DNA from 3 places in the Bacillus sp. NPDC094077 genome. Region 2 is predicted to be linked to each of the others. Evidence: riboswitches for the same ligand, from Rfam matches in the RefSeq annotation. Region 2 holds a riboswitch; each other region holds the start of a gene.
The links. Region 2 has a riboswitch for thiamine pyrophosphate ahead of thiC (phosphomethylpyrimidine synthase ThiC). Riboswitches for the same ligand answer to the same signal wherever they lie in the genome.

Region 1 (10,815 bases), on a different contig from region 2:
TAATGAGGCAATTGAACGTACGAAACGTATGTCTAAAAATACATCTCAAATTTTAAGCGATGCAAACAAAAAGCTTCCAGATGTTAAAAAATTACTAGAAGATTCATCAAAAGGCTTAGTAGATGGTAAAACGAAATTAGCAGACATTAAAGCTGAAATGCCAGAGACTGAGAAAAAGATTAAAGAATTAGCAGATAAAATTCGTGATTTTGAATCAGAAGAGGATTTAAAAGATATCATACGCTTACTGAAGAACGATGTTGAAAAGCAAAGTGATTACTTTGCGAATCCAGTAAATTTAAAAGAGAATAAATTATTTGCGATGCCGAACTACGGTTCAGCGATGTCACCATTCTATACAGTGCTTGCATTATGGGTAGGCGCATTATTAATGGTTTCGTTATTAACGGTAGAAGTACACGAAGAGGGCGCAAATTATAAGAGTCATGAAATTTACTTCGGACGTTTATTAACATTCTTAACGATAGGTCTTTCACAAGCATTTATCGTATCAATGGGAGATATCTTCTTACTCGGTACGTACGTAGTTGATAAGTTCTGGTTTGTGTTATTTAGTTTATTTATTGGTGGAGTCTTCGTTTGTATCGTATACTCACTCGTTTCTATTTTCGGAAACGTTGGGAAATCGATGGCGATTATTTTACTTGTACTACAAGTAGCAGGATCGGGCGGAACATTCCCAATTCAAATGACACCGGCGTTCTTCCAAGCAATTTATCCGTTTTTACCATTCACATATGCAATTAGTGCAATTCGTGAAACCGTTGGCGGAATGCTTTGGGATATAGTAACAAGAGATTTACTTGTACTAAGTGCTTTCGTAGTAGTTATGGTTGTTGCTGCGTTATTACTGAAAACACCAATTAACAAATCAAGTGAAAAATTCGTTGAGAATGCAAAAGGAAGTAAAATCATTCATTAATAAAAAGGTTCCTACCGATAGAGGTAGGAACCTTTTTGGTTAATCAAATTTTAATTTCTTTAATGCTTCTGCGAACGGGTTGTTTAATGGTTCTTCTTCTTTTTTCTGTTGTTTCATATATTTTTGAACGTCGCGTTTATCAGCTTTGTTTCCAGATTCTTTTTTACGTCTTTCTTGGAATGTAGATAATTTCTCGCGATAGCCACATTTACATGCGAAAATTTGGCCAGCACCTTCCCCACGTAATTCTAGTTTCTTCTTACATTGCGGACAGCGAGCATTTGTTGTACGAGATACATTTTTACGATGACCGCATTCACGGTCTTGGCAAACGAGCATTTTTCCTTTTTTACCGTTTACCTCTAGCATCGGTTTACCGCAATCTGGACAAGACTTCGTTGAAATGTTGTCATGCTTATATTTTTTATCGCTCGATTTAATTTCAGCAACGATTTCTTTCGTATAGTTCTTCATTTCCGAAATGAATACTTCTTTCTTTAATTTTCCTTTTGCAATTGCCTCGAGTTTTTGTTCCCATTCCCCAGTTAGTGTAGGCGATTTTAACTCTTCGGGTACTAAATCAAGTAACTGACGCCCTTTTGATGTAATGTGAATATCTTTACCACGTTTTTCAATTAAGAATGAATTAAAGAGTTTGTCGATAATATCTGCACGTGTCGCTACAGTACCTAATCCACCCGTTGATTTTAACGTATCAGCAAGTTGTTTATTTTGCGTATCCATGTATTTTGTAGGATTCTCCATGGCTGAAAGTAAAGTTGCTTCGTTAAATCTTGCAGGTGGCTTTGTTTGACCTGATGTTTGCATAATTAGTTTTATAGTTAATGTATCGCCTTTTTCAATGCGAGGTAACATTTGTTCTTTTACATCATCCGTTACATCATCATCTTCAAAATGGTTTTCATATACTTCTTTCCAACCAGCGTGCAAAATTGTTTTTCCGCGTGCAATGAATGTTTCATTACCAACTTTTGTACGTAACGTTAGTTGTTCGTATTCGAATGCTGGGAATAAAACAGCTAAGAAACGTTTTACAACTAAATCATAAATTTTACGTTCTTTATCTGTGAAAGCTGAGAAGTTAACGTATCCTTCTGTTGGGATAATCGCATGATGGTCGCTTACTTTACTATCATCAACAAATGATTTATTAGATTTGATTGGCTTTTGTAACACTTTATGCGCTAAAGGACGGTATTCTCCGACGCCACACGCTTTTAGACGTTCTGGAAGTGTTCCAACGATATCAGATGAAATGTAGCGTGAATCTGTACGAGGATACGTTAGCACTTTATGTTGTTCATATAACTTCTGCATAATGTTTAATGTTTCCTTAGCAGAGTAACCAAACTTTTTATTTGCATCACGTTGCAATTCAGTTAAATCGTAAAGACCAGGAGAGAATGACTTCTTCTGTTTTTTATCAATTTCCACAACAGTGGCATTTTGTTTATCTAGATTTTTTACAATACCATCAATTTTTTCTTTATTAAAACTACGGCTATTACCGTTTGCATCTTGCCAAGTAAGTTTTAACTTATCGGTTGTTTGCGCTTCGATGCCGTAGTAAGTTTGTGCTTTGAAGTTCTTTATTTCATCCTCACGGCTAGCGATCATAGCAACAGTAGGGGTTTGTACACGGCCGCAATTTAACTGGGCATTAAAGCGAGTCGTTAAAGCGCGAGTTGCATTAAGACCGATATACCAGTCAGCTTCTGAACGTGCAACTGCTGAAGCGTATAAATTGTCATAGGCTTTACCTGGTTTTAAATTTGCAAAACCATCTTTAATTGCTTTATCGGTTACAGAAGAAATCCATAAACGTTTGATTGGTTTATTTAGCTTAACTTTATCGATAATCCAACGAGCAACCAATTCCCCTTCACGTCCAGCGTCTGTTGCTACAATGATTTCATTTACATCTTTTCTAAGTAGCTGACTTTTTACAGCATTAAATTGTTTACCAGTTTGTTTAATAATCGTTAATTTCAAACGTTCTGGTAGCATTGGTAAATCTTCTAAATTCCACTTTTTATATTTCACATCATAGCTTTCTGGATCTGCTAATGTAACGAGATGACCTAAAGCCCAAGTTACAATATATTTATTTCCTTCAAGATAACCGTTCCCTTTTTTATCACACTTCAGTACGCGAGCAATATCTCGTGCAACGGAAGGTTTTTCAGCGATTACAACGCTTTTTACCATATTTAAAACATCCTTTCAAATTTCCATACGTTAAATATAGCATACATTTTCTTGAGATTCAGTCGCGCTCAAAGTTTGAATGATTTTTGACGAAATGAACGAGTGTGATTTACAAATACAAATAAAAGATTGATATAAATATCAGATTTTAAAGTGTATGCGTTGACATCGTAAATGAATTTCATTATCATTAAAGAAGGTTACCAAAATATTGCCAAAATAATATGTAAGAAATTTGAATTATACATATTAAAACTGTTTTTAATTGATAATGAAATTCAATTTTAATGGTAAAAGGTGAAGAGAGGTTAAACCAAGAGAGTTATGATCTCTATCATTCTATAAATAGACGAGGGGGAAAGATGATAGGATTATAATCTGTTTGAAATCAAATGATGGCGACAGAACATAATCTGCACCATGATGAGACTATGAAAAAAAGATACTTATTTATTATGCTTATTGTTTTATCAGTTGCTTCTATTTTCATTGGTGTAAAAGATGTTAGTTTGAATGATATTTTGCATTGGGATCAAGATAAAATGCAAATCATATTTTTAAGTAGGCTACCTCGTTTAATTAGTATCGTTGTTGCTGGTGTTAGCTTAAGTATAAGTGGGTTAATTATGCAGCAATTAAGTAGAAATAAATTTGTATCGCCGACAACAGCCGGTACGATGGATAGTGCGAAATTAGGGGTGCTTGTATCATTGATGTTGTTTACAACAGCAAGTCCTCTTGAAAAAATGTTTATTGCATTTATTTTTGCACTAGCAGGTACATTTTTATTTATGGAAATTTTAAAGCGAATTAAGTTTAAGGATGCCATATTCATCCCGCTTGTTGGGATTATGTTTGGAAATATTATTAGTTCCATTACAACATTTTTTGCTTATAAATACGACTTAATTCAAAATATCAATTCATGGCTACAAGGTGATTTTTCAATGATTATGAAAGGGAGATACGAGATTTTATATTTCAGTATTCCGCTTGTAATTATCGCATTTTTATATGCGAATCGTTTTACCGTTGCTGGAATGGGAGAGGACTTTGCAGCGAATTTAGGAATGAATTATAAGAGAGTGCTAAATCTTGGACTCGTGATCGTTTCTTTAATCTCTGCATTAGTTGTTTTAACGGTTGGAATGATTCCATTCTTAGGACTGATTATTCCAAACATCGTTTCTATCTATCGCGGGGACAATTTGAAAAATAGTTTGCCTCATACTGCCTTATTAGGAGCAGTTTTTGTACTAGCTTGCGATATACTCGGCAGAGTCGTCATTTATCCGTACGAGATTTCTATTGGTTTAACAGTAGGAGTAATCGGAAGCGGAATCTTCCTTTATTTATTGATGAGGAGAAACGCATATGCAGCATAGAAAACCGAAGAATTATAAGTTGATGTTAGCAATCCTTGCCATTTTAGCTGTAGTGTCCGTTGTAATCTTTTTGTTCATTAATTTAAATATGAACACATTAGAGTATGCGTTACCAAGAAGAGCGAAAAAAGTGCTAGCAATGGTAATAACGGGCGGAGCAATCGCATTTTCGTCTATGCTTTTCCAAACAGTTAGTAATAACCGGATCTTAACACCGAGTGTTATCGGTTTAGATTCACTTTATATGTTCGTACAAACTGTTGTTGTATTTGTATTTGGATCGCAACATTTTGCAATGATGAATACAAATGTAAATTTTCTTATATCAGTAAGTGCAATGGTGATTTTTTCACTATTTCTCTATAAATTTCTATTTAAAAGAGAAGGAAGTAATATATATTTCTTACTCTTAATCGGATTAATATTTGGGACATTCTTTCAAAGTTTATCGTCCTTTATGCAAGTACTTATTGATCCAAATGAATTTCAAATTGTGCAAGGAAAGATGTTTGCAAGCGTCAATAACGTGAAAACAGAGTTACTGACAGTGTCTATTATTGGAATTGTATTAGTTATTGCCTACATATATAAAGAGTTGAAATTGCTAGATGTATTATCGCTCGGAAGAGAAGAGGCAATTAACCTAGGCGTAGATTATGACAAAGTCGTAAAAAAACTTTTAATTGCAATCGCAATTTTAGTCTCTATTTCTACGGCGTTAGTTGGACCAATTACGTTTTTAGGATTACTGGTAGTCAATGTTGCACGTGAATTCTTGTATACATATAAGCACAAATATTTAATTATAGGTTCTATCTTTATTAGTATTATCGCCTTAGTAGGTGGACAATTGATTGTTGAGAGAGTGTTCGAATTTAACACGACTTTAAGTGTCATTGTTAACTTCGTCGGTGGTGTGTACTTCATTTATCTTCTATTAAAGGAGAGCAAGTCATGGTAGAAGTAAGAAATATATCAAAGCAATATGGTAATAAAAATGTTGTTGAAAATGTTTCTATTAAAATAGCAAAAGGAAAGATCACATCTTTTATCGGACCAAATGGTGCTGGGAAAAGTACGGTTCTTTCTATGATCAGTAGATTACTAAAAAAAGACGCTGGTGAAATTTATATCGAAGATAAAGAAATTGGTGAGTGGAATAGTAATGATCTTGCTAAAAAAATCTCTATTTTAAAGCAAACGAATCATATAAATTTAAGACTTACTATTCGCGAATTAGTTAGCTTCGGTAGATTTCCTTACTCACAAGGTAATTTAACGCCAGAAGATTGGCAACACATTGAAGAAGCTATCCGCTATATGGAGCTAGAGGATATAGAGCATAAATACTTAGATCAACTAAGTGGTGGACAGAGGCAAAGAGCTTATATCGCAATGGTAATTGCTCAAAATACGGAGTACATTTTGTTAGATGAGCCACTTAACAACTTGGATATGAAGCACTCTGTACAAATTATGAAAGTGCTGAGACGCCTTGTTGAGGAACTTGGAAAAACAGTTATTATCGTAATTCATGATATAAATTTTGCTTCTTGTTATTCAGACCGTATTGTCGCTTTAAAGGACGGGAAGGTCATGAAAGAAGGTCCAACAAATGAAATCATTGATAAAGCTGTTTTAAAAGATATTTATGATATGGACATCCATATAGAAGAGATATCTGGCAATAACATTTGTATTTACTTTTCATAAGAGGAAGTTATTTTTGATAGTGTAAATGTCCTATCGATTTAAATAATTTTAAAAATTTTATTGAGGTGATTGAAGTGAAGAAATTAGCGATGCTATTATTAACTTTCATGCTTGCTATCGTCGCTGTGGCGTGTAGCAATAATGGTTCTGACAAAAAGACAGAAGCTAGTGAAAGTAAAGCAAAAGAAATTACAATTAAGCATAAATTAGGTGAAACGAAAGTTAAAACAAACCCTAAAAATGTTGTAGTATTTGACTTCGGTTCATTAGATACGTTAGATAAATTAGGTGTGGAAGTAGCCGGTGTGCCACAAAAAAGTGTTCCTAAGTACCTTTCTAAATACGCAGATAAAAAGTATAAAAATGTTGGTGGTTTAAAAGAACCAGACTTTGAAAAAATTAATGAGCTTAACCCAGATTTAATTATTATTTCTGGAAGACAAGCTGATTCGTATAAAGAATTTGAAAAAATCGCTCCAACAATTTACGTAGAACAAGATACAAAAGATTACATGAAATCATTTAAAGAAAACACAGAAATGTTAGCAAAAATCTTCGGTAAAGAAGATGCAGCGAAAAAAGAAATTGCAGCAGTTGAAAAAGACGTTGCAGCATTAAATGAAAAAGCTACGAAAAGCGATAAAAAAGGTTTGATCCTTCTTGCGAATGATGGTCAAGTAAGTGCATACGGTCCACAATCTCGCTTCGGTATTATTCACGATGTATTTGGTGTAAAACCTGTTGACACAGAACTTAAAGCAGATACACATGGTAATAAAGTTTCATTCGAATATATTCTTGAGAAAAACCCAGATTACATCTTTGTAGTAGATAGAGGCGCTGTTGTTGGCGGGAAATCTTCTGCAAAACAAGTTGTTGAAAACGAAATCGTTAGCAAAACAAACGCTGCGAAAAATGGTAATGTAGTTTACCTTGATGCGAACTACTGGTACCTATCTGGTGGCGGACTTGAGTCTGTATCAGAAATGGTTAAAGAAGTATCAAAAGGTCTAAAATAATCATATAAAAAGAGTGATAGGATGAACATCCTATCACTCTTTTTATATGGGAAGGTAAAGAACTTGTTATTTTACTAGAATGAGAGTAGACTTTGAAGTAGATGAATAATAAACACATGGGAGTTTGTGGATGCAAACTGAGAGTATGACTAATCCGTCATTGACCATTTGAACCTGTTGGATAATGCCAGCGTAGGGAGAGTGTAAAAGCACATGTTCAGGCACTTTGCGTACGCGCAAAGTGCCTTTTTGTGTATCTCCCATCATTATAGTTAGGAGATGAAATGGATGAATATGAAAGAAATTAGTAAAGTAGTGGATTTGGTGAGAGAATCTAATCCGCTCGTTCATAATATTACAAATGTTGTGGTTACAAATTTTACAGCGAACGGTTTGTTAGCACTAGGAGCATCACCTGTAATGGCGTATGCAAAAGAAGAAGTAGCAGAAATGGCTAGCATTGCTGGAGCGCTAGTATTAAATATGGGAACACTTCGTCCTGAAGAAGTAGAAGCGATGTTACTTGCTGGTAAATCAGCAAATACGAACAATGTACCAGTATTGTTTGATCCAGTTGGCGCAGGAGCAACCTCTTACCGAACAGAAGTTGCGAGACATATTCCAGCTGAAATAGATTTAGCAATAATTCGTGGAAATGCAGCTGAAATAGCTAACGTTATTAATGAGAGATGGGAAATTAAAGGGGTGGACGCTGGTACTGGAAATGGCAATGTTGTAAGTATTGCCAAACAGGCAGCAGACGAATTAAATACAGTTGCGGTGATTACTGGAAAAGAAGATGTTGTTACAGATGGAGAGCAAACTGTTCTTATTCGGAATGGTCATCCTATTTTAACAAAGGTTACGGGAACGGGTTGTTTATTAACTTCTGTAATAGGAGCATTTGTAGCGGTGGAAAAAGATTATGTAAAGGCAGCGGTGGCCGCATTAACATTTTATGGGGTGGCTGCGGAACTAGCAGCGGCTAAAACAGTAGAAAAAGGGCCTGGTAGTTTCCAAATCGAATTTTTAAATCAGTTAGCAAATACCACTTCAGGTGATATTGAGAAATATGGAAAGATTGAAGAGTTAGGGTAAGAGGGAGTGAAAGAAATGGCACGTATTGAAACAGATAAAATGTCAAAGTTATTACAAGTGTATTTTATTATGGGAAGTAATAACTGTACGAAGGATCCATTAGCTGTATTGAAAGAAGCGTTAGATGGTGGGGTGACGCTTTTTCAATTTCGTGAAAAGGGAGAAGGGGCTTTAATCGGAGAGCAGCGTCTACAATTTGCAAAAGAGGTGCAAGCACTCTGTAGGAAATATGGTGTACCGTTTATTGTAAATGACGATGTTGAACTAGCCATCAAATTAGATGCAGATGGTGTACATGTTGGACAAGAGGATGAGAAGATTACTGCTGTTCGTGAAAAAATGGGTAATAAAATTATTGGTGTATCTGCTCATACAATTGAAGAAGCTCGTTTTGCAATTGAAAATGGTGCAGATTATTTAGGTGTTGGCCCTATTTTCCCAACGAATACGAAAAAAGATACAAAAGCTGTGCAAGGAACGAAAGGTTTAGCTTACTTTAGAGAACAAGGAATTACGATACCGATTGTTGGTATTGGTGGAATTACGATTGAAAATACTGCTTCCGTTATAGAAGCAGGTGCGGATGGAGTTTCGGTTATTTCTGCAATTAGCTTAGCAGAATCTGCGTATGAAAGTACGAAGCGATTAGCTGAGGAAGTAAATAAGGGTTTGTAGATAAAAGACCATGTAGTATGAAAATACTGCGTGGTCTTTTGTCGTATAAAACAAAATATGCCGCTTAAACTAGTATGTATAAACATATACTGTTTTGGAGGCGAAGGCATGATTGTATTTCAGGATATTATAGCTGCTTATGAGAAAATGAAGGGCATTGTACATATGACACCATTAGATTATTCAAGTACATTTAGTGAATTATCACAGAATGAAGTGTATTTAAAGCTTGAGAATTTACAAAAGACAGGCTCTTTTAAAGTACGTGGTTCTTATAATAAAATGGTTTCTCTTGAGAAAGGTGATCTAGAAAATGGTGTTGTTGCGGCATCTGCTGGAAATCATGCGCAAGGGGTTGCTTATTCTAGTAATATGCTTAGTATTCCTTGTACGATTGTGATGCCAAAAGGTGCTCCGTTAAGTAAGGTGCTTGCAACAAAAAGGTATGGTGCTCGTGTAGAATTACAAGGTGATGTATTTGATGATGCATTAGCTTATGCACTAGATTTAAAGGAGAAGACAGGAGCGAAATTTGTACATCCATTTGATGATGAAGCAGTAATTGCTGGTCAAGGTACAGTTGGTCTGGAAATATTACAACAGCTAGAAGATGTAGAAGCTGTTATCTGTCCTATTGGAGGTGGGGGATTAATTGCAGGGGTTGCGATGGCAATTAAAGAACAAAAGCCATCAGTAAAAATATACGGTGTACAGACACTTGCTTGTCCGGGAATGAAACAATCACTTGAGGAAAAGAAGGTAATAACAGTAGAGTCGGCGCCAACTATGGCGGATGGAATCGCGGTTAAAAGGCCAGGTGATTTAACTTTTGAACTTGTACAACGTTATGTAGATGATGTATTTTGTGTAGATGAAATGGAAATCGCACGAACGATGTTAATGCTTCTTGAACGGAATAAATTGTTGGTTGAAGGATCTGGTGCGAGCTCATTAGCTTCTTTGCTTTATCATAAAATCCCAATAAGAGAAAAAAAGGTCGTATCCGTACTAAGTGGTGGAAATGTCGATGTAAACTTTATTTCTCGTATTATTGAGCATGGAATGGTTGAAGCAGGACGCTTCATTCACATTGCGACAATGATTAAAGATAAGCCAGGATATTTGCAACATTTACTCGAGATTGTAACAAGTTTTGAAGCGAATGTATTAAATATACATTTAGAACGGATTGGTACAAAGGTATTTCCAGGATATGCGCAATTGCACTTATCATTAGAAACGAAAGATAGAAATCATATTGAAGAAATATTGAGTGGTTTGAAAAAGAAAGGATATGCTGTAGAAGTTATTGATTGAAAAAATTTAAACAAACGTTTGATTAAAAAGCACAAACCTTTTAAAGATGCAGGTTTGTGCTTTTTCTTTAAAACATAATGGAAATTAAGAGCATTCCAATTCCGATAGAAGTGAATGTTGCAATCAGACCAGGAATCATAAAGCTATGATTTAAAACGTATTTACCGATACCTGTTGTACCAGTACGGTCGAAGTTAATGGCAGCAACGATTGTTCCATAGTTTGGAATGAAGAAGTATCCGTTTACTGCAGGGAACATCGCAATTAGTAATGCCGGCGGAATACCAAGAGATAGTCCAAGTGGCATTAAAGCACGAACTGTTGCTGCTTGGCTGTACAGTAAAATAGATAGAATGAATAATGCGATAGCAAATAGCCATGGTGCACTTGTCACTAAATGCTGAATTGATCCTTGAATCATATTTAAGTTGCCGTT
Region 2 (10,815 bases):
TTTTAAGCTTTGTTTGTTACAATAAAAATTCATTGATAGATTATGTGTAATTTTGATGAACTTTTACTGATAACATATTGTAGCTTATTTCTTTAAAAAAATAGGGAGGCTTTTACATGAAACAAAAATTTTCAGTTGAAGCGTTTTGGAAGAAAGTGAAACATGTTGCAAAACAAGCGGGACAGTCGGTCATTTATGCAAGTTTATTACTGTTTTACGTTTTGCAAAGACCTGATGTTCCAAAACGAGTGAAAATTATTGTAATTGGAGCACTTGCTTATTTTATTGCACCGATTGATGCAATCCCAGATTTTATTGCTGGAATTGGTTATACGGATGATTTAGGGGCATTAACGGCCGCGCTAATACAAGCGTCGTTATACGTCAATGCAGATGTGAAAGATAAGGCGCGAGTGAAGTTGGCAGAATGGTTTGATTCGGATGTTGACACATCATTTATCGATCAGAAATTAGATCAATAGGTGAGAACTGTCATATAGTGACAGGGCGAACGTAAGCGAGGAAGTGCATTATGCCATCAGGAAGAACGCATACGAAAATAAACTTAATATCCCTTCCGGTTGTTTTGTTTCTGCTCTTTTCGTATGGATTAACAAATTTTGATTTTTTATTAACTTTTGCAATTGGCTTTTTAGTAGGTACTTCATTTTTAACACCGGATTTAGATACGTACAGTAATGCGTATAATAAATGGGGATTCCTACGCATATTTTGGTATCCGTATAAGAGGGTAATGCCGCATCGTTCCTTTTTTACACATACGATTATAATCGGTGATGTAATTCGTATTGCATACATGTTAATCGTGTTTTCTCCATTTTTATTCCTATTAAACGTAATCGCACTGGACGGGAATTTAATAGAAATGACGAAGGAATATGAGGTTGAAATTGTAACGTTCGTAATGGGAATTGTTGTGGCGAGTACGCTCCACATTATAGCGGATAAAGTGAATACGCGCCGAAAGAAAATGATGAGAAAAAAGAAGAAACGTAGAAGATAAAGTGAAACTTTAATCAGTGGGGGCTTCCCCCACTGATTATCAGCCCTCACCAATCGGGCGTTTACGGGCAGCTCGACTCCCACCTAACTTCTTTGCTCCAGCCGAATTTTGAGGTGGGAGTCTTACTGCCCGCAAATAGCGGGAAAAAGGACACTTGCAATTTGCAAGTGTCCTTTTTTAATTAAACGTTTGTTTAAAATTAAGCTTTCAGTACTTTAATACCTTTTACGATGTTCCAAATGAAGTAGTATAAGCTAATGATTCCGCAAATACATAAAACAATCATTGCTCCAATTCCAAGTGTTACATCTGGCTGGTCAGATCCGATACCCATGATTCCTACAATAATTACGCCAATCAATGTAGCGATACTTGGGATGATGTGTGTCCATAACGCACGTTTTGCATGTGGTTTCGTTTCAGAATCGCCCACAATCCAAACGATAATAGGGAATAAGATAGGGGCAAATAGTACACTAAAGTATGATAAAGCAGCTAGTATTTTGTTTCCGTTCATATATATCACCTCATGAATAATGTCAGTTGTTATACTTATTATTATGCAATAATTTTGGTAAGCTTACTATCGATGAACATTACAAGAACGTGACGTTTTTGTAAGATTTTTATATTAAATAATAAAATTTTCAAAAAAATCTTTTGTAAGGGAAATGGTTGTGATAAAGTATAAATGAAAGTTATTGAAAACGTTTTCTTAAACGTTTTTTATTTTTAGGCTTAAAGGTATGATGACCTGATAGTCTATTGATAAGGTGATATTTATTTAAAAGGGGATTCTTTAGGGGGAGAGAACAATGAACACATGGACACAAGTTTACGATCCGTTCGGTAACATTTGGATTTCGGCAGCAGTCGCACTTATTCCGATCATCTTTTTTTTCTTGGCTTTAGCAGTTTTCCGTATGAAGGGGTATGTGGCAGGACTTATTACAGTTGTACTTACAATTTTAGTAGCATTATTCGCTTATAAAATGCCGTTCACGATGGCAATGGCAGCAACCGGATACGGTTTCTTATACGGATTATGGCCAATTGCTTGGATTATCATTATGTCGGTATTTTTATATAAAATTTCTGTAAAAACAGGTCAATTCGATGTGATTCGTGCGTCTGTATTATCTATTACAAACGATCATCGTTTACTCGTTATTTTAATTGGATTTTCATTCGGAGCGTTTTTAGAAGGAGCAGCAGGATTTGGTGCACCAGTAGCAATCACGGCAGCGCTTCTTGCAGGTCTTGGGTTAAATCCTTTATATGCAGCAGGTCTTTGTTTAATCGCAAATACTGCACCGGTAGCGTTCGGAGCGATGGGAATTCCAATTACAGTTGCTGGACAAGTAACAGGTATTGATCCACATAAAATTGGACAAATGGCAGGGCATCAATTACCGTTTCTATCATTATTTGTTCCGTTCTTTATCGTATTTTTAATGGATGGATTTAAAGGGGTAAGACAGACGTGGCCTGCTTTACTCGTAGCGGGTAGTTCGTTTGCAATTACGCAGTTCATTACAGCGACATTCTTAGGGCCAGAACTTCCGGATATTACATCAGCACTTGTAAGTTTAGTAAGTTTATCACTGTTCTTAAAAGTATGGCAGCCGAAAGAGATTTATCAATCTAAACAAGCAAATAGTGAAGTAGCAGCAACAACGACATCTATGCCAAAGCTAACGGTAGGAAAAGTAGTGAAAGCATGGTCTCCGTTCATTATTTTAACGGTGATGGTTGTGATTTGGAGTCAAAACTTTTTTAAAGCATTATTCGCTCCAGGAGGCGCTTTAGAGAGTCTCGTATTTAAGTTTGAAATTCCAGGCTTGCACAATTTAGTCATGAAAGCAGAGCCAATTGTAAATAAACCAACGCCTTATGAGGCAGTTCTGAAATTAGATATTTTATCAGCGACTGGAACAGCAATTTTAATTGCGTGTATCATTTCTATCTTTATTTTGAAGATGAGTGCAAAAGACGCAGTAGTGACATTTAAAGAAACGTTAAATGAATTAAAAATGCCAATTCTATCAATTGGATTCGTATTAGGATTCGCATTTATTGCAAACTATTCTGGTTTATCTTCTACATTAGCGTTAGCGTTAGCAGGAACCGGCGCACTATTCCCGTTCTTCTCACCATTCTTAGGGTGGATTGGCGTATTCTTAACTGGATCTGATACGTCAGCGAACGCATTGTTCTCGAATTTACAAGCAATTACAGCACAGCAAGTTGGTGTATCTGAAGTACTTCTCGTTGCGGCAAATACAACAGGTGGTGTAACGGGTAAAATGATTTCTCCACAATCGATTGCGATCGCTTGTGCGGCAGTTGGACTTGCGGGAAAAGAATCGGATCTGTTCCGCTTTACGGTGAAACATAGTTTATTCTTCGTTATAATTGTTGGAATTATGACGTATGTGCAGGCTTATTATTTAACTTGGATGATTCCGTAATTGAAAAAGAAATAACCTTTCCATTTTTCAGATTATCGTGTATGATTGGAAAGTATTGAAAATTAAATCAGTGATAAACTAGGGGTGCCTAACGTATGCGTAGGCTGAGAGAGAAGCGCGTGAACTTCTTAACCCTTTGGACCTGATCTGGCTCGTACCAGCGTAGGGAAGTTAACGGCTTTACATAATGATGTCTTTATGAGCCAGGTCCTTATTTTTTTATGGACCTGGCTCTTTTTATTTTGGCATGCGCTGGCCATATCTCGTCCTTGTCACGTACAGGGGGGCAATAAAGGTTATGAAACAGTCTGTTTCAGCTGAGCAAATCGAATTGAAATCGAGTTTACCAGGGAGTAAGAAAGTGTATGTGGATGGACCACGTGAAGGTATGAAAGTGCCGATGCGTGAGATTGAACAAAGTGATACAAATGGTGTTTCGAATCCGCCGATTCGTGTATATGATACGAGTGGTCCTTATACGGATCCCGCGTATAAAGTGGAGCTGGAAAAGGGGATTCCGACGCCGCGTCACTCTTGGATCGTTGAGCGCGGAGATGTAGAAGCATACGAAGGGCGTGAAGTGAAACCAGAGGATGACGGTGTAAAAGTGGCTTCGAAACATACACCTGTTTTCCCACAAATGGATCGTAAGCCGCTTAGAGCGAAGCAAGGGGGAAACGTTACGCAAATGCATTATGCACGTAACGGTATGATTACGTCTGAGATGGAATATGTTGCAATTCGTGAAGGGGTAGAGCCTGAGTTTGTTCGTAAGGAAATTGCGGAAGGTCGTGCCATTTTACCAGCGAATATTAATCATCCGGAAGCAGAACCGATGATTATCGGACGTAACTTCCACGTGAAGGTAAATGCAAATATCGGAAACTCTGCTGTATCTTCTTCGATTGCAGAAGAAGTAGAGAAGATGACGTGGGCAACGCGCTGGGGTGCAGATACGATTATGGATTTATCTACAGGTAAAAACATTCATACGACGCGTGAGTGGATCATTCGTAATGCACCTGTACCAGTTGGAACAGTGCCAATTTATCAAGCGCTTGAAAAAGTAAACGGAATTGCAGAAGATTTAACGTGGGAAGTATATCGTGATACGTTAATTGAGCAAGCGGAGCAAGGTGTTGATTATTTTACCATTCACGCTGGTGTATTACTTCGCTACATTCCAATTACTGCAAAGCGGACGACAGGTATCGTTTCGCGCGGGGGGTCAATTATGGCGCAGTGGTGTTTATTCCATCATAAAGAAAACTTCCTATATACTCATTTTGAAGAGATTTGTGAAATTATGAAACAGTACGATGTATCGTTCTCTCTTGGAGATGGATTACGTCCAGGTTCGATTGCAGATGCAAATGATGAAGCGCAGTTCTCTGAGCTTGAGACACTTGGTGAATTGACGAAAATTGCTTGGAAACATGATGTGCAAGTTATGATTGAAGGACCCGGTCATGTACCGATGCACTTAATTAAAGAGAATATGGAGAAAGAACTTGATATTTGTCAGGGTGCGCCGTTCTATACACTTGGACCGTTAACGACAGATATTGCACCAGGTTATGACCATATTACATCTGCAATTGGGGCTGCGATGATTGGTTGGTTTGGAACTGCGATGCTTTGTTATGTAACACCGAAAGAACATTTAGGTTTACCGAATAAAGATGATGTTCGTGAAGGTGTTATTACGTACAAAATTGCAGCGCATGCGGCTGATCTTGCGAAAGGTCATAAAACGGCTCATCAGCGTGATGATGCACTTTCAAAAGCACGCTTTGAATTCCGCTGGCGCGATCAATTTAATTTATCTTTAGATCCTGAACGCGCGATGGAGTATCATGATGAAACATTACCAGCAGAAGGAGCGAAAACGGCTCATTTCTGTTCCATGTGTGGGCCGAAGTTTTGTAGTATGAGAATTTCACACGATATTCGTGAATATGCGAAAGAAAATGATTTAGAAACGACAGAAGCAATTGAAAAAGGAATGAAAGAGAAAGCGAAAGAATTTAAAGACACTGGTAGTCATTTATACCAATAACACGTTACACCTCTTTACTCGATTGATCACACTGTAGTACCTAACTTAAATATAGAAGAAGCCCCCTTTGCTAAGACGGTAGCAAAGAGGGCTTCTGTTTTCTTTATAAGGCAAAGAAGAGGTGTACCCAGTAGTATAAGAGGAATAATGTGACGACTGTTGTGAGAGGAATAACGATGAGAGATACACTTAAATAATCTTTCCATTTTACTTTAATTTTGTTTTGTTTCAGAATATACATCCAGATGAGGGAAGCTAACGTACCGATTGGTAATAATAGTGAACCGATGTCACTACCAATAATGTTTGCGAGGTAGATTGTTTTTAATGTGACTGGGTCTAGTCCCATTTCTGTTAATGTAATTGTACCAATCATAAGTGCAGGGTGGTTATTGAAGACGTTAGAGAGGATGGATACAAGTCCGCCCATTGCAAAGCTAGCATAGAGTAAATGCTGACTTACAACTGGCTCGAGCCATTGCACAAGTGCGGCTGTTAACCCTGCGTTGTGGAGTCCGTAAATAATGACGTACATAGAGAAGGCGAAAATTAAAATATGCCACGGTGTCTTTTTCAAAATATCGATAGGGTTTGTTCGTAAGTAGTACCATCTCCAGATGAGGAGAACGAGGGAACCGAGTACTGCAACAATTTCGATTGGGATAGATAAGAAGGATGCAACGAACAGAAGACAGCGCATAAGGAAGACGAAACCTAATACTTTTAACATGAATCTTGTACGTTTTTGTTTCGTATCAACAGAGTTTTTTCCTTTTAACGGATGGAAGTTTTTCGTGAAGAAAATTTCTTCAATATCATATGAAGAAACAGGTAATTTTTTTGGGAGTTTTTTCTTTAAAACTGTATACATGAGCCATGACATAAACAATAACCCTAATGTTGCAGGTACAAACATCATAGCAGTATGCATATAAAGAGTCATATGGACGATGTTTAATGCAATTAAGTTTACGATATTACTTACACCAATTGGTGCACTAGATGCAGTAGCGATTAAAGCACCACTTAATAAATAAGGGATTTGTTGATGAGGTTTTAATTGAAGGTTTTTCAGAAGTAGAATTAAAATTGGAGTTGTAATTAAAATACTACCGTCATTATTAAATAAAAGAGTCATAAGGAAACATAGTAATTGAATGTACCAGTATAGGCGGTGGCCGGAACCTTTCGCTAGATTTGCGAGTTTTGCTGCAGCCCAATGGAAGAAGCCGAAGCTTTCTAATATAACTGCCATAACGATGGTCGCTAATATCGTTATGGAGGCACCTCCGATTTTACTGATAATGTCCATGACGTCTGGCTTTGATACAAGGCCAGTAATTAGGATAATACCAGCGCCGATTGCTGCTGGCCACGCTTCGTTTAAGCCACGGGGCCGCCAAAAGATAACAATCATCGTTAAGAAGAATACAATAATAGTAATCCATATTTCAATGCTCATATTTTGCCTACCTTTCTATTTTTTCTTGAACAAATGTAGCTTGTCTCAAGTTAGTATATTCGGCGGAAAATAAGAAGAACTAGACGGATAATGGAATAAAGTGAATATGTGTTTTTTAAGCTATGGGAAAAGTGTCTCTAGTAGTGGAATAACTATTGTGAGAGGCGTCTATAAATTTTTGGGAGAACGGGAAAATAGTAAATGAAATTTATATTAGCGGTTATTTGAATATTGACCGCAACTCAAAATATATCAGCGATTTTTGAAATATATCGATTTACCGACAAAACATGACAAAGAATAATAAGAGAAGCCTATCCCAAAATGTCTTTTGGAATAGACTTCCCACTTTATTATTTTTCCTTCAAAAAAGTTCGATCCTTCAAGAATAAATTCCAGAAGAAAATAAATCCAGGAAGTAAAATTGCGATTCCAATTGCATATAGAATCAGTAGTGCATAGAATGTTTCGGGCGTCGTAAAGCTTGTAAATACAGTTACGTCAGGATAAATAATATATGGTAAATGTGCAACACCGTAAGCGTAGCTTGCAAATGCATATTGAGCGATGACAGCTAAAACGGCAATACGAGGATATCCTAGTGTACTGTACTTCTTGTTTGTCCACCAAAGAGAAGAGTACCCGATAATGAATAAAGCGATAGAAACTGTAAACCATGGGAATTGCTTTACTAGCCCTTGCATAAGCCAGTGTGTTTCTGGATCCATTACAACGAGGGCGATAATCGCAGTAACGAGCGTTGCAGGTCCAAGGATAATGGCATTTCTTCTATAAATTTTATACGTATCTTCTGAACTTTGTTCTCTAGCAAAATCAGCAAGGAAGAGAGATGATAGAAAGAGTTCCGAGGTTAGTCCAAAGAGCATATAACAATAGATAACAGGGCTAGAAAGAAGCTTTCCGTAAAGGAGGACTTCTTTTCCTTCAGACATTGTAATATAGGCTCCCTCTGTAACAGGTAAAACGGTAATTAATAGGGCTGGAATTAAGAGCCCCGTAATGCCTGAAATAATCCGCAGGAGGTGCTGGTACTTTGGCAGGGAGTAAGCAAATACCATAAATGTACTGCGAATCGCAATAAGTACTAAAATTAACATAACTGGTACGAACATCACTGTGGCGAGAGTAAAAGCAGCTTTTGGAAAGAAGCCGAGAAAAGCGACCACGACAAAGACAAGAAACGTATTTGTTACTTCCCAAGTTGGTGATAAGTATCGATTGGCAAGCTTGGCAGCGAGTGTTGGATGTTTCGCGTATACCATGCCCCAAAAACCCGCTCCAAAATCAATGGACCCTAATATACTGTATACGAAAATAAGAGCCCATAAGATGATAATTGCAATACTTTCCTCATGCACGAGAATCGCCTCCTTGGTGATGTAAATCATTCTTTAACGGATGTCTCTTAAAGAATGTCCGTAGTACAAAGACTGTTAAAATAGCAAGTCCGATATATAAAATGATGAATAGAATAAATAAAGGACCGACGAAATCAGCGCGTGTAGAAGCATCGACTGTACGTTGCATACCATAAATTGTCCACGGTTGACGACCGCTACAGCTGAAAATCCATCCGAATTCAATACCGAGCATCATAACTGGTCCACATGCGGCAGCACCCCAAAGAAGCCATTTCGGTAATTCCGTGCCTTTTTTTCGGTAAATAAAGTACCAATATAAGAGAGCAATTGCTGCAACTGCAAAGGTAAAGGCAGCGGTGCCGACCATTAAGTTGAACAGTGTATGTGTATAAAATGGTGGCCATGTTTCTTGCGGAAATTCCTTTAGCCCTTTTACGACAGTGCTAGGGTCTAGTCCCACTAATAAGCTAAGCATGTTCGGAATTTCCAGTGCATAGTTTAGTTCGAGAGTGTTAGGATCCACAACCCCGCCGAGTGATAACGGTGCATGTGATGTCGTTTCAAATAAAGCTTCAGCAGATGCAAGTTTTTCAGGTGAATGCTTATGTAAGGCAATCGCCGATTCGTGTCCCGAAAGCCACATCGTAGCACCTGTAATAAATGTCACGACAAGTCCTAGCAGCAATCCTTTTTTGTGGTAAGCAATTTCACGTGTACTTACATTCTTCTTTAATAATTTGAATCCAGCGATAGAAGCAATGACAGCAGCTCCGGTTGCATAGGCTGTAATAACGACGTGGAATGCGCTAGTGCCAAAGCTCGGATTAAAGAAAGCTTTCCACGGATCGACGTTAAAGACTGAGCCATCTGGTCCCATTGAAAAGCCTGCTGGTGTATTCATCCACGTATTTGCTGATGTAATAAGCACGGCGGATGCCGTGGCACCAATCATAACGAAAAAGAGAGAGATTAATCTCATAAATGGAGGTAGTTTATCAGCTGCATATACGTAAATGGACATGAATAAAGCTTCTAAAAAGAAGGCGAAAATCTCAATTTGAAAGGGAACAGAAATAACTTGCCCAACAATTTTGGCGAAACCAGGCCAAAGAAGTGAGATTTGCACACCAACAATTGTTCCAGTTGGAATGGCTACACCGAGAAGGATGGCAAACGCCTTTGTCCATCTTTTCGCCATAATGGCATAGTCGGAATCTTTCTTCCAGTGATACAGTATTTCACTTATAAAAATCATCAATGAAAGCCCGACTCCAAGTGTCGCAAAGATAATGTGGAATGCTAATGAAGAACCAAAAAATGCTCTTGCTAATGTTACGGTATCCATATGTATACTCCTCTTCTTTTTTGCCATTATTTTCTGATTGAATTGGAAGATTTATTCAAAAAACTGCCAAAAATATATGTGTATTTAAAAAGTGAATATGGTAATATTGTGTTTGAATATTTAGAATAGGTAGAAATTAATATTTGATCATATTTTGTTTGTTTTTTAGTAAGGAATCTTTTATAATCTTTTATGCGAACATAAGTTCTATTTTATGGAAGAAAGAAGTTTATGTGAAATGGAGAGGGTGTTTTATGTATCCTGAAGTCATTAAAAAGATGGCATTTTCAAAAGAGCATAGAGATTTATTATTAAAGTTGTACAATAAAGAAATTACGCGTCGTGAATATGATCGACTTGTGGAATCGCTATATAGACCTTCTAAAGAGGCTTGTGAGGGATAGAAGCGCGGGAGACAATCTATTAGATTGTCTTTTTTTAATTTACGTATGTTCTGGTAAAATTAAGGTTAGCCTTATTAGGGAGGTGAAAAGTTTGCGGAAACGTTTCTATATAGGGGTTGGAGTTATTCTCTTACTTGCTTTAGGTGGAATTGTGTATTGGTCAGCTTTACAAGGAAACCGTACGGAACATTTTATTTTAAGACATATGGTGAATGAAAATGGGACGCTTGCCACATATCGTTTAGCAGATACAAAGGCAGGTACGGGGGAAGCGAAAGGCCGTGAAGCTTTATCAGAATCGGCAGGACTATGGTTACAATATACACTGGATAAAGATGACCAAGCGTTATTTGATGAGCAAGTAAAGGTTATTCAAAATAACTTTGTACATAAGGATTGTATCGTTTTATGGAAAATTTCTGAAAAGGGAGAAATGCAGTCAGCTACAAATGCACTTATAGATGATCTTCGTATTATAGAACAATTATATCGTGCTTATGAAATGTATAAGGAAGATCGCTATAAAAACCTTGCAGATCAATTGAGTGATGCTGTACTTCGTTATAATAAGAAAGATAATTATTACGTTGATTATTATGATGCAGATGCAGGTAAACAAAATAATTTTGCAACAACATCATACATAAATCCACATGCATTTTCTTATA
Region 3 (10,815 bases), on a different contig from region 2:
ATAAATTAATTGCACCAGTTATGAGGAATTAATTTCCATAATAAAAAGACCGAAAAGCAAATTCTGCTTCTCGGCCCCTACACTATCTTCTTTTCGTAATTTTCCCTGAACCACCAACCCTTGTTTTCGGGGGAGATGTATTCTTTGGCGGCGTTTTAATAGATGATTTTGGCTTCACATCTGATCCGCTTGAACCACCTGGATTTTTCGTGATTGTTCCTTTGCTTCCGGTAGAAGGTGGAGGCGTCGTATTACTTCCCTTTTCAGTAATACTTCCCTTATCACCTACTGATGATTTCGAATCTACATTATCTCCTCGCTTAATGATAGACCCTTTTCCTTCCTTCGTAATTGGAGGCGGAGTTTTCTTTTCTTCTTTCGTAGGTGGTCTTTCCGGAATAACCGGTTTATGATTTTGTCTGTCATTATATCCGCGATAATCGCCGTATGATGATTTCCTTGAACCGAATATATCGTTTAATATACTCCCCATAATATATCCTTGCAGGAATGACGGTTGGTAATTTTGACGGACAAATTCTTTATTACTTATTTCAATTAACGTATCAGATGGTTTCTCTTTATCCTTTTGCAGATTATAAATCTTATCAGAATAAACGAGGAACATTTGATTTTCGTCTTCTTTAGATGCTTGCTTCGGTTCTCTTTCATTAATGAGTTCCTTTGCTACCTCAGGAACAGACCGATTGGCGGCCCTATACACGTAAGATTCTTGTTTACCTTCCTTTGCGACAGATTCAAGTGGATAACGATCTTGAATCGACTTCGTCTGTCCACCTTGACAGCCTGATAAGGCATAACCAGCAATAACAAGTAATGTAACGATAGCAAGTATAGGGATCACGAACGATTTAATCATGGTAAACAATCGGTTTGACATGATTACGCCCCCCTTATGTTGCTCTTATAATTTGTACATCAGCAGGAATAATTGCTTCTCCCTCATACATCATTGTGCGACCATTTTGCCATTCAATACGTAATAATTTACGGTTATCTGATTGGAATTCCCATATGTACTGTTCCTCTGAGGCAGAGAATGGTGTTTTCCCCATCACAACAACACGTCCATTATATTGTTCTTCCATATGGTACTCGGTATCATCCATTTCAATTGTCGTCGGAATTTCATCAATTGAATCTAAACGACCATCAATCGGTGTATATAATTTGTAATACGTATTTTCACGGTCTTCAATTTTTAAATAACGAATATCTTTCCCGTCCTGCAATGTTAAAACAATTTCCTTACGCGAATGCATACTCGTTTTCCCTGTTAATTCATACATAACTAACGAAACTTCAATCATATCGCCAGGAGCTAACGTTAAAAGACTCTTTTCTGGTTTCGGTGGCTCTGGGCTTTTCATTATATTTTTGATTCGTTTAAATAAACTCATGATCTACCCCTCCTTTTCTCTTTATAAACAAGCACCTAAAATAAGTGCACCAACAATATGTAATGATCCAGCTAACATCGCATGCGCAACACTGCCTTCTTTCGTACCTTCTTCTAAATCAAGACCAGACACTTTCTTTAATACGAATTCAATAAACATTTCTACAACTAATAAAATAACGAAAGACACTGCCGATGCAAGAAGTGCTTGCCATAAATCATTCGCTTTCGTAATCGATTGGGATAAAATATAACCTTGCGCAAATAATTTCATAACGAAGCGAGTTGTTACAGCTGTATTCCCGTTTTTTATTTCTTTTAAATCATTGTATTTTGTAAAAATCGAATCAACCCACATAATTGCAAATAATAGTACTGCACTCGCTCCAGTCCATACAAGCATAGCTACTACATTCATCCATGTCATTGCAAAACCTCCTCTAAATATAAAGTGAAACTTTAATCAGTGGGGAGTTTTCCATCCCCTACTGATTATTAACCCACACCAATCGGGCATTTATGGGCAGTCGATCTCCCACCAACCTCTCTGCTTTCACAAAATATTGAGGTGGGAGTCTTACTGCCGGCAAATAGCGGGGTAATAGAAAACCGACATGAATTTGTTTAGACATGTCGGTTCATTTGTCTCTATTCTATATTATTTCTCATACTGCTTCATAATACGGGCTAATTCATCGTCAACAGCAGAATTTTTGTTTAAGCTTGCGAATTCATCATCTAATGACTTTTCTTTTTTGTAAACTTCACCGCTTGCTTCTGCCTCAGCCTCTAATTGAAGAGCTTTCTCTTCCATACGGCTTAAACCAGCTTTTGCTGAATTTGAATCGAATCCAGACATCGCCTGATTAATATTTTTTTGTGCTTTCGCTGCATTTACACGTGCTACAAGTGTTTCACGTTTATTTTTCAGCTCTGTTAATTGCTTACGCATTTCTTCTAACTTCGCACGAAGATTATCAGCAGCTGCTTTGTTTTGCTCATAGCTTGCTTTATATTCATTCATCTTTTGCTCTGCACTTTGTTTTTCTTCTAATGCACGGCGCGCAAGATCTAAATTATTCGCTTGAACAGCCATATGAGCTTGCTCTTCACGCTTTTTCACAAGTGCTTCTTGCTCTTCAAATAATAATTTAAACTTCTTCTCAAGTGCGATTTGAGCTGCTACACTTTTCTCAGCTTCTTGTACATCAGCTTGCATATCGCGTAAATATTGATCCGTCATCTTAACTGGATCTTCCGCTTTTTCAATTAATGAATACACATTTGACATTGTTAAATCTCGTAATCGTTTAAATACAGACATCCAAATTCCTCCTATGATATACCTCATATTTCAAATTCACTACTTGGAAAACCTAAAAATCTCCCCTTACAGTAAAGAATATTCATTTTTACAGCCTATGTGTTTATTATAACAAAACTAAGATGTCCTTACATGTTATTTCCAAAATATAGTCAATATAATATGACATTCCAGATATAATATTGTATTCCTAATATATTCTCATTATTTCTCTTTAAAATTGAATTGTTTTTGTGTACCTTCACTAAATTACATAAGTGTAATGTTACTGTAAGCTAATTCGATAGTTGCGTTTCGATATTTCTTATACACTAATAACAGAAGCAACAAACAAGCTTCTCCACATGTAAACACTAATACAAAAACTGTATTTACTATATAACAGACAAAAAGGAGAAATCACCATGAAAAAATTAGTAGGAATCGGATTAGCAGCGGCTATTTCATTTGGAGCATTATCAGGTTGTTCTTTATTAGGAGAAAAGGCAAATGGCTTTGTACTGTATGGATCAGAAGAGCAAGTAGGGCAAATTGCGGATAAAAATAAAAAAGAAGTAAAAGAAAAAGATATGTATAAAATGAAACTTACAACACTTGAAGATAAAAAGGTTCTTGTAATGGATAAAAAAACTGGCGAAGAACTTGTTAAGAAAGAACTACTTAGAAAAGTTGATAAAAATGACGACACAAAAGCAATTGATAAATTACCAGCTGTAACAGCAGAGCAAGGTGTATTATTCGCAAAAGAAAAAGTAGAGAATGCTACACTTGATGGTGCAAAATTAAAATATGAAGGTAACACAATTATCGGAAGTGGCCGCGCATATGCAGACATGTTCGCAATTGTTGACGATGCAACTTACGGGAATGTAAAAGGTGAAGAAAAATCTGTAGGTGTACTAAAGTTCGATAAAGACCCTAGTAAAGAATTCCCTGGAAAAAATGGTGTAGAAGCAGCTCAACTTGTTACAATTAAAAAGTAAATAAAAAAGCTTTGCGAAATTCGCAAAGCCTTTTCCTATTTATGAGCAACTTGCTCCATGTCTGGACTACAAGTTTGTGACTGACATGATTTATTTAAAGAACATGCTGCGCATTTTCCTTTTTTACTTCTCTTTGCAAAATTAACTAACGTATATGCTGCATAACCAAAAATGATAGCTCCAATTATAATATTGACCATCATTGTAATACATCTCCTTCTAGAATCCGAGTAAGGATCCACCTTGGTATATAATGAGCGTTAATACATAAGCAACAACAAGTGGATAAACGACAGAGAAAATTGTCCATTTCACCGATCCTGTTTCGCGTCTAATAACAGCTACTGTCGCTAAGCACGGAACATATAATAAAACAAAGAACATAAATGCGTACGCTGATAACGCTGTATAATGTGCCCCCATTACATTTCCTAGCACATCTTCTTTAACCGCATAAATAATCGCCATTGTTGAAACGACAACTTCTTTCGCTAAAAATCCTGTTAAAAGGGATGCCCCAGCTTGCCAAGTTCCAAAGCCGAGCGGTGCAAATAGTGGAGCGATAAAACCACCAATCATCGCTAAGAAACTGTCTCCCATATCAACACCGAATCCTGATGGGCCTGCATAGTTTAATAACCAAATGACAACAGAACCACCGAAGATAAATGTACCTGCTTTACGAACAAATCCTTTACCTTTCTCCCACGTGCTCAGCCATAGTGTTTTCGCTTGTGGCACACGGTAAGGAGGTAGTTCAATTACAAAAATAGATTTTTCCGCTTTTAAAATAGTAAGGGACATAATTTTTGTAACGAGTAACGCAAGAACAATACCTGCAACATATAAAGAGAACACAACAGTCGCCTGACTATGAGGGAAGAACACTCCCGCAAATAATGCATATACAGGTAAACGTGCTGAACAAGACATAAATGGTGTTACTAAAATTGTAAGTAAACGTTCTTTCTCCTGTTCAATCGTTCTCGCTGCCATAATACCTGGAACGTTACATCCAAAGCCGATAATCATCGGGATAAATGCTTTTCCGTTTAAGCCGAAAAACTCCATAATTCTATCCATAACAACTGCAATTCGCGCCATATATCCTGAGTCTTCTAATAATGAAATGAAGAAGAATAGTGCAAAGATTTGTGGAACGAATACTAATACCGCACCTACACCAGCAATAATACCTTCTGTAACGAGCGCTTGAATAAAGTCAGAAGCCCCAACACTTGCGAGACCAGCTGTAACCCAATCAGTAAGCTGTCCACCAAAAAATCCATCAAGCATATCAGATAAAGGTGTACCAATCCACGTAAACGTAACTTGAAAAATAAAAAACATAACTGCTAAAAAGATTGGAAGTCCTAAAATTTTATGTGTAATTAACTTATCGATTGTTTCCGAAAAAGGAATTTTTCCTTCTTTCTCATGCTGAATTACATTTGTTTTTAACTTTTCAATATACGCTTCACGAGTTTTGTAAATATGCTCCTCCAACGTACAATCAAGTTTTCCTTCTAAACGAGATCGAATGGCTATAAGTTCCTTATAAATTGGTAATGCTTTCATTTCTTTTTCTACTACTTCGTTATTACTTAAAAATTGAAGGGCTAACCATCTTGGATGCTCATAATTCGCTGTCTCTAAAAGAGCGATTACCTCTCCAATCCCTTCATCCATTTGTACACCATATGAAATTATGAATGGTTTTTTCTCTTTTTGCTTCTCTTCATGAAGAGTAGCAAGTAATTCTTCACAGCCCTTTCCGCTTCTTGCAACGACAGGAACGACTGTTACTCCTAATATTTCTGATAATCGTTTTACATTAATAACAATTCCTCTTTGCTTTGCCACATCAATCATATTTAAACCAATTGAAACTGGCTTACCAAATTCAAGTAATTGTAATGTTAAATGCATATTTCGCTCAAATTGCGAAGAATCCACTATATTTAACATATGATGAAATTCGTCTGTTAGTAGAAAATTCGTAACGACACCTTCATCACGTGAAACTGGATTTAAATCATAAACGCCTGGTAAATCAATTAATGTTCCTTGCTTACCTTTTAATTTACCAACCTTCTTTTCTACTGTTACACCGCTCCAGTTCCCTACATATTCATAAGAACCAGTGAGCGCATTAAATAATGATGTTTTCCCTGTATTCGGATTCCCTAGCAAAGCAACCTTATTCACGCTAATTCCACCTTTATCATTTTCGCGTCACAATGACGAATACTAATTAGCTGTCCACGACACTCCAATGTACAAGGACCTTTAAACATCGCTTTCTGTTTCAGGCGAAGTTCGCTTCCTTCCGCGAGACCGAAAGCAGCCAGTCTTCTCTTTAGTAAATTATCTAGCGACTGAATACTTTGTACTAACACTTTCTCACCAATTTTAATATCTACTAAGCTCATAACCTTCCCCCTCAGAAGAGAATGATAATTATTTTCAAAAAAATTATACCATACTCTATTTCTCTTGTACTATACCTTTTTGCTTCATATTTATTAACATTTCGCTACAATTATATTTCAATAATTGTCATACCAGATTCATTTGCCATTCTCATCCATTTCGCTTACAATAAACAATAGCAAATAAAGAATCTCGTTATCACAGGGGGAGCCTTGCCGCTGAGAGGGAACACTTCGTTCCGACCCTTCGAACCTGTTAGTTAATGCTAACGCAGGGATTGTGCAAACGTCCGAAATACATACCTCTTTTTTATTTACGTATTTCGTATCCTCCTATGATAATGTTCTTTTTTGTGTAACTTGGATTTAGGGGGAGACAACATGCGTAACACCAATTTACAAGCGATGATCGAATCTGCAATTTTTGCAGCCTTCGCCTTGATTATCGATATTTTACCATTATCAATTAAACTTCCAACAGGCGGTTCCATTTCATTTGCTATGATTCCTATTTTTATTATCGCATACCGCTGGGGCTTTAAATCGGCTTTCTTAGGTGGTTTAGTTTGGGGGCTATTACAAATTGTCGTAGGAGATGCCTATATTTTAACACCTGTTCAAGCATTCATTGAGTATTTCATTGCCTTTGCTTTTATCGGATTTGCTGGTTTATTCTATCGTCCAATTCAAAAAGCACTTTTAACATCCAATGAAAATAGCGAAGAACAATCAAGTTTAGGTAGCCGTAAAGATAAACCTTCATCAAAACAAGACCAAGGTAAGAAAGTCCTTGTTTATATTATCCTCGCTACATTTGTTGGTAGCTTTGCTCGCTATTTCTGTCATTTTATTGCTGGTATTATTTTCTGGGGACAATACGCACCAAAAGGTCAATCAGCTGTACTATATTCATTAATCGTAAACGGTAGCACAATGATTGGTTCTTTTATTTTATGTACAGTTTTACTTATATTTTTATTTATCACTTCACCACGCTTATTCAAGAGCATTGGTGCTTATCAACTAAATTCAAACAAAAAGGGCGCTTAATAAGCGCTCTTTTTTTTATATCGTAATATCAATTAAAAAAACAATAAATGCGCAAAAGAAAATAAATACCATTATACCTAGCCAATTGCTATGCACGGTTCATCGACTCCTTACATAACCTCATTTTCTAACCAAATTATATCGTTTAAAAATAAAGATTAGGTAAAGATAATATGAAAATAACTTAAAAAAAGCGTAGCATGCATTGTCTACGCTTTTTTCGGTAAGTAGAAGTAAAATAACACACCATCTTCTGTATTCTTTACCCCATATTCAGCATCGTGCAGTTCTAAAATATTTTTAGAAATGGCAAGCCCAAGACCCGTTCCACCTTGTGAACGCTGACGAGCTGCATCCACGCGATAAAAACGATCCCAAATTTTATCTAATTGCTCTTCTTCAATGTGAGTACCTTTATTTTCAATACACACTTTGATACGATCCTTCTCATCTATTGTAGAAATCATAATATCTTCTTTATTTGGCGTATAGCGTATGGCATTTGTAATGAAGTTCACGATGACTTGTTCAATCCGATTTTGATTTGCAATCACTTCAAATGAACATATATTTTTATGAACACGAAGTTCTTTTTTCTCTATTTCCACAGAAAGGTGTTCACATATATCCTCAATTACTGTATCAATATAAAACGCATCCTTTTTCATTTTATATGTGCCTGACTCAAATTTAGCTAACTCAAGCATATCCAAAATTAAAGTATCCATTTTGTCTACTTCTCGCTCCATCGCTTGAAAATAGTATTCTTTTTTATGTTCAGCTACTCCATCTTTTAAAATAGAAATGCAGCTTTTCATAATACTTAACGGTGTTTTTAATTCATGTGAAACACCCGAAATAAATTCTTTCCGCGTATTTTCTAATTTTCTTTCCTTTTCAATATCTTGTTCTAGCTGTCCAATATGCGAATGTAGTTTGTTCGATAGCGTATTAATATTTTTTGATAAATCACCAATTTCATCTTTTGAAGTAACCGGAATTTTTTCTGTGAAATCTAAATGTGCTATTTTTTTCGTTGTATCATTTATTATTAGTAATGGTCTTGCAATTTGTTTTGAATAATAGAACGAAGCTAGAAAAATGAGAACGACTACAAATGCAATAATATAGATGTAATAATCTTGCACCATTTGTGCAGCTTCATCGACTGGTTGCAAAGATGCCATTGCATATATATATGTCACTGACCCGTCTTTATCTTTTATTGGTTTAATTAATAATTTATATTTTATATCATTCTTTTCATAGTCCATTGTCTTGGTTGAATATTCTATTTGATTACTCTCTTTTAGTAATACATCCGTTTGAAATTCTTTTATACTATCCAAAAATAAAGTGTTTTTATAAATTGGATTTACGGGGCCTTTTACATCAGGAAACTGTACTTTCGTAACATACCCTCCTATGTAAATATCTGATTCTTGGGCAGCTTGTTCCTGAACGGCCGGCTTCTTTTCCTTTACAAGTGATTCTTGGGCTGCTTTCTTTTTCTCCTCATCTAATTTACTCTTTTTCTCATTAAATGCTTTTTCTAACGGTTTATTAGATCCGCTTAAGTTTTGCTTAGATAACGTGAAAGAGAATGGAATAAAACTATCTTCTTTTTTCACCCCAGAAAAATAAATGTTTTGGCCTAAAAACTGATCTGATGATTTATTATCAATCTCCTCTATATTGACGAGATTGTATAAGGGCATTTTGAATATTTGTTGTCCAAAGCTCTTTTGTTGCCTACGATCTATCGTTACCTCAAAATAAAAATCATCTGCATGTTTTAAATTCCCATTCTGATCTAATGTCGTGACCCACGTATTATTTTCTCTTAAAAAGTCTTGCTCCAGTTTCTGAATTCCTTCTGTACTTCCTACATAATTTAAATAATTCTTTTCAAAGGAATTTAAATTTACTTTAATATCTTCCACTTTTCGATTTGCATAATATTGTTTAAAAAATATCGTTTGTCCAATAAATATCGTCGCTAAAATTAGCATGCATAATGCTGTTGTAAGAGTAAATAATTTTAGTACAATCCCTTTCCTCATACATTTCCCTCAAACTTATAACCAGTTCGCACTACAGTAGTAATGTACTTTGCTTTCTCCCCTAATTTATTTCGCAAATTACGAATATGGCTATTAACTGTTCGATCATCGCCAGCAAATTCATATCCCCAAATTTTTGAAATTAATTGTTCTCTTGTTAGTACAATTCCTTGGTTTTTCATGAAATACACTAATATTTCAAACTCTGTATGTGTTAAACTAACGTCTGCCCCATCAACAGTAACAGTACGTGACGGAAAATGGACGTGAATGCCATGAATTGATAACGTATCGTCTTCATTCTCTAAAAGCTGCTCTGTCACTTTTCTGCTTTCTAACAATCTTTTCGCTCTGGCTAATAAAATTGGCGGGCTATACGGCTTCGTCACATAGTCATCTGCCCCAAGTTCAAATCCAAGTAACGTATCATCCTCATCTACACGCGCTGTCAACATAATAATAGGTACTTGGGACGTCTTACGAATTCTCCGGCAGACAGACCATCCATCTAGTTCTGGTAACATAATATCGAGTATAACTAAATCAACCTCTTCTTCTTCAAATAAAACTAAAGCTTCTTTCCCATCCCTCGCTTCAAACACTATATACTGTTCACTCAAAAAATAATCTTTTAATATTTCACGCAAAATCTCTTCATCTTCAACAATTAAAATGTTTTTTTGCATAACTTACGTATCCCCCTCTCACTTTTAGAAACTACAATTTTATCCCGCTATTTGCGGTCAGTAAGACCCTCACCTCAAAATTCGGCACATGCGAGGAAATTAGGTGGAAGATTAACTGCCCGGAAAAGCCCGATTGGTGCGGGCTAATAATCAAAAGGGATGGATCCCCTCCTCAGATTAAAGTTTCACTTTATTTTGCATAACTAGCAGTTAATTTCGCCTCAATAATATATCTATCTGGTGCATCCCCTATATAATCAAATGGATAGCAAGTCGTCAGGGTTAAAGTCGGTTCTTCTTTTTTCACAATAACAGTACGATCATCCGCATGAGTAATCCATGTCTTTTGAATTTCATATGTGTACGTTTTATTATCATACTCTAAAATAAGAGTATCCTTTTCTTTTAACTCTCCTAAATCTGTAAATACAGTATCTCGATGCCCACTCAGTACAGTATGTCCCCCTCCAGATGGCGTTGTCGTTAAATCACTAACAAACATACCAACTCCTTTTTTCAAAGTTGCATCATTCGCCTCCCAATAAACAGAAAACTTCTTCTTTATTTTCGGTATACTTAACATCGCTACCTGTTCTCCTTCTTTATGTTGTGTTTGAGAAGAAGGCACTTGAGAAGTTACAGGCGTTTCATGAGAAAGTTGATTATCTTGTATATTTGTAAGGCTCTTTATTTCTTCTTTTGTTAATTCTTGAGCGGAGCTTTTTCCTTTATACCATTCCACCGCATAATATGATCCCATAAATAGCCCTATAGCCATTAATATCATACCGATATAATTGAGTAGCTTCATGTTTCATCCCCCCATGCAAAAAATGGTAGGAGTAACCTACCATTTT

Region 1: linked by a shared signal. The riboswitch ahead of thiM (hydroxyethylthiazole kinase) and the one ahead of thiC (phosphomethylpyrimidine synthase ThiC) in region 2 are both predicted to bind thiamine pyrophosphate.
Region 3: linked by a shared signal. The riboswitch ahead of thiT (energy-coupled thiamine transporter ThiT) and the one ahead of thiC (phosphomethylpyrimidine synthase ThiC) in region 2 are both predicted to bind thiamine pyrophosphate.

What each region holds. Positions count from the first base shown of each region.
Region 1 is NZ_JBNNUF010000009.1:105,741-116,555, reverse strand. It holds gene ACQKNR_RS20480 (YhgE/Pip family protein) at 1-943, shown strand, start outside; gene topB (DNA topoisomerase III) at 983-3,172, opposite strand; gene ACQKNR_RS20470 (ABC transporter permease) at 3,604-4,557, shown strand; gene ACQKNR_RS20465 (iron chelate uptake ABC transporter family permease subunit) at 4,547-5,518, shown strand; gene ACQKNR_RS20460 (ABC transporter ATP-binding protein) at 5,512-6,270, shown strand; gene ACQKNR_RS20455 (siderophore ABC transporter substrate-binding protein) at 6,345-7,289, shown strand; TPP riboswitch at 7,396-7,505, shown strand; gene thiM (hydroxyethylthiazole kinase) at 7,578-8,387, shown strand; gene thiE (thiamine phosphate synthase) at 8,403-9,062, shown strand; gene ilvA (threonine ammonia-lyase) at 9,171-10,379, shown strand; gene ACQKNR_RS20435 (anaerobic C4-dicarboxylate transporter family protein) at 10,447-10,815, opposite strand, start outside.
Region 2 is NZ_JBNNUF010000004.1:138,464-149,278, forward strand. It holds gene ACQKNR_RS12445 (YkvA family protein) at 117-482, shown strand; gene ACQKNR_RS12450 (metal-binding protein) at 533-1,024, shown strand; gene ACQKNR_RS12455 (DUF4870 domain-containing protein) at 1,224-1,541, opposite strand; gene lldP (L-lactate permease) at 1,840-3,495, shown strand; TPP riboswitch at 3,566-3,681, shown strand; gene thiC (phosphomethylpyrimidine synthase ThiC) at 3,794-5,554, shown strand; gene ACQKNR_RS12470 (arsenic transporter) at 5,658-7,016, opposite strand; gene ACQKNR_RS12475 (cytochrome d ubiquinol oxidase subunit II) at 7,370-8,395, opposite strand; gene cydA (cytochrome ubiquinol oxidase subunit I) at 8,388-9,743, opposite strand; gene ACQKNR_RS12485 (hypothetical protein) at 9,998-10,147, shown strand; gene ACQKNR_RS12490 (transcriptional regulator) at 10,239-10,815, shown strand, end outside.
Region 3 is NZ_JBNNUF010000005.1:55,288-66,102, reverse strand. It holds gene ACQKNR_RS14430 (DUF4247 domain-containing protein) at 83-901, opposite strand; gene ACQKNR_RS14425 (DUF4178 domain-containing protein) at 915-1,421, opposite strand; gene ACQKNR_RS14420 (DUF350 domain-containing protein) at 1,443-1,847, opposite strand; gene ACQKNR_RS14415 (PspA/IM30 family protein) at 2,079-2,744, opposite strand; gene ACQKNR_RS14410 (lipoprotein BA_5634 family protein) at 3,149-3,727, shown strand; gene ACQKNR_RS14405 (FeoB-associated Cys-rich membrane protein) at 3,763-3,930, opposite strand; gene feoB (ferrous iron transport protein B) at 3,947-5,935, opposite strand; gene ACQKNR_RS14395 (FeoA family protein) at 5,932-6,159, opposite strand; TPP riboswitch at 6,354-6,455, shown strand; gene thiT (energy-coupled thiamine transporter ThiT) at 6,541-7,209, shown strand; gene ACQKNR_RS14385 (sensor histidine kinase) at 7,419-9,272, opposite strand; gene ACQKNR_RS14380 (response regulator transcription factor) at 9,269-9,958, opposite strand; gene ACQKNR_RS14375 (class D sortase) at 10,149-10,769, opposite strand.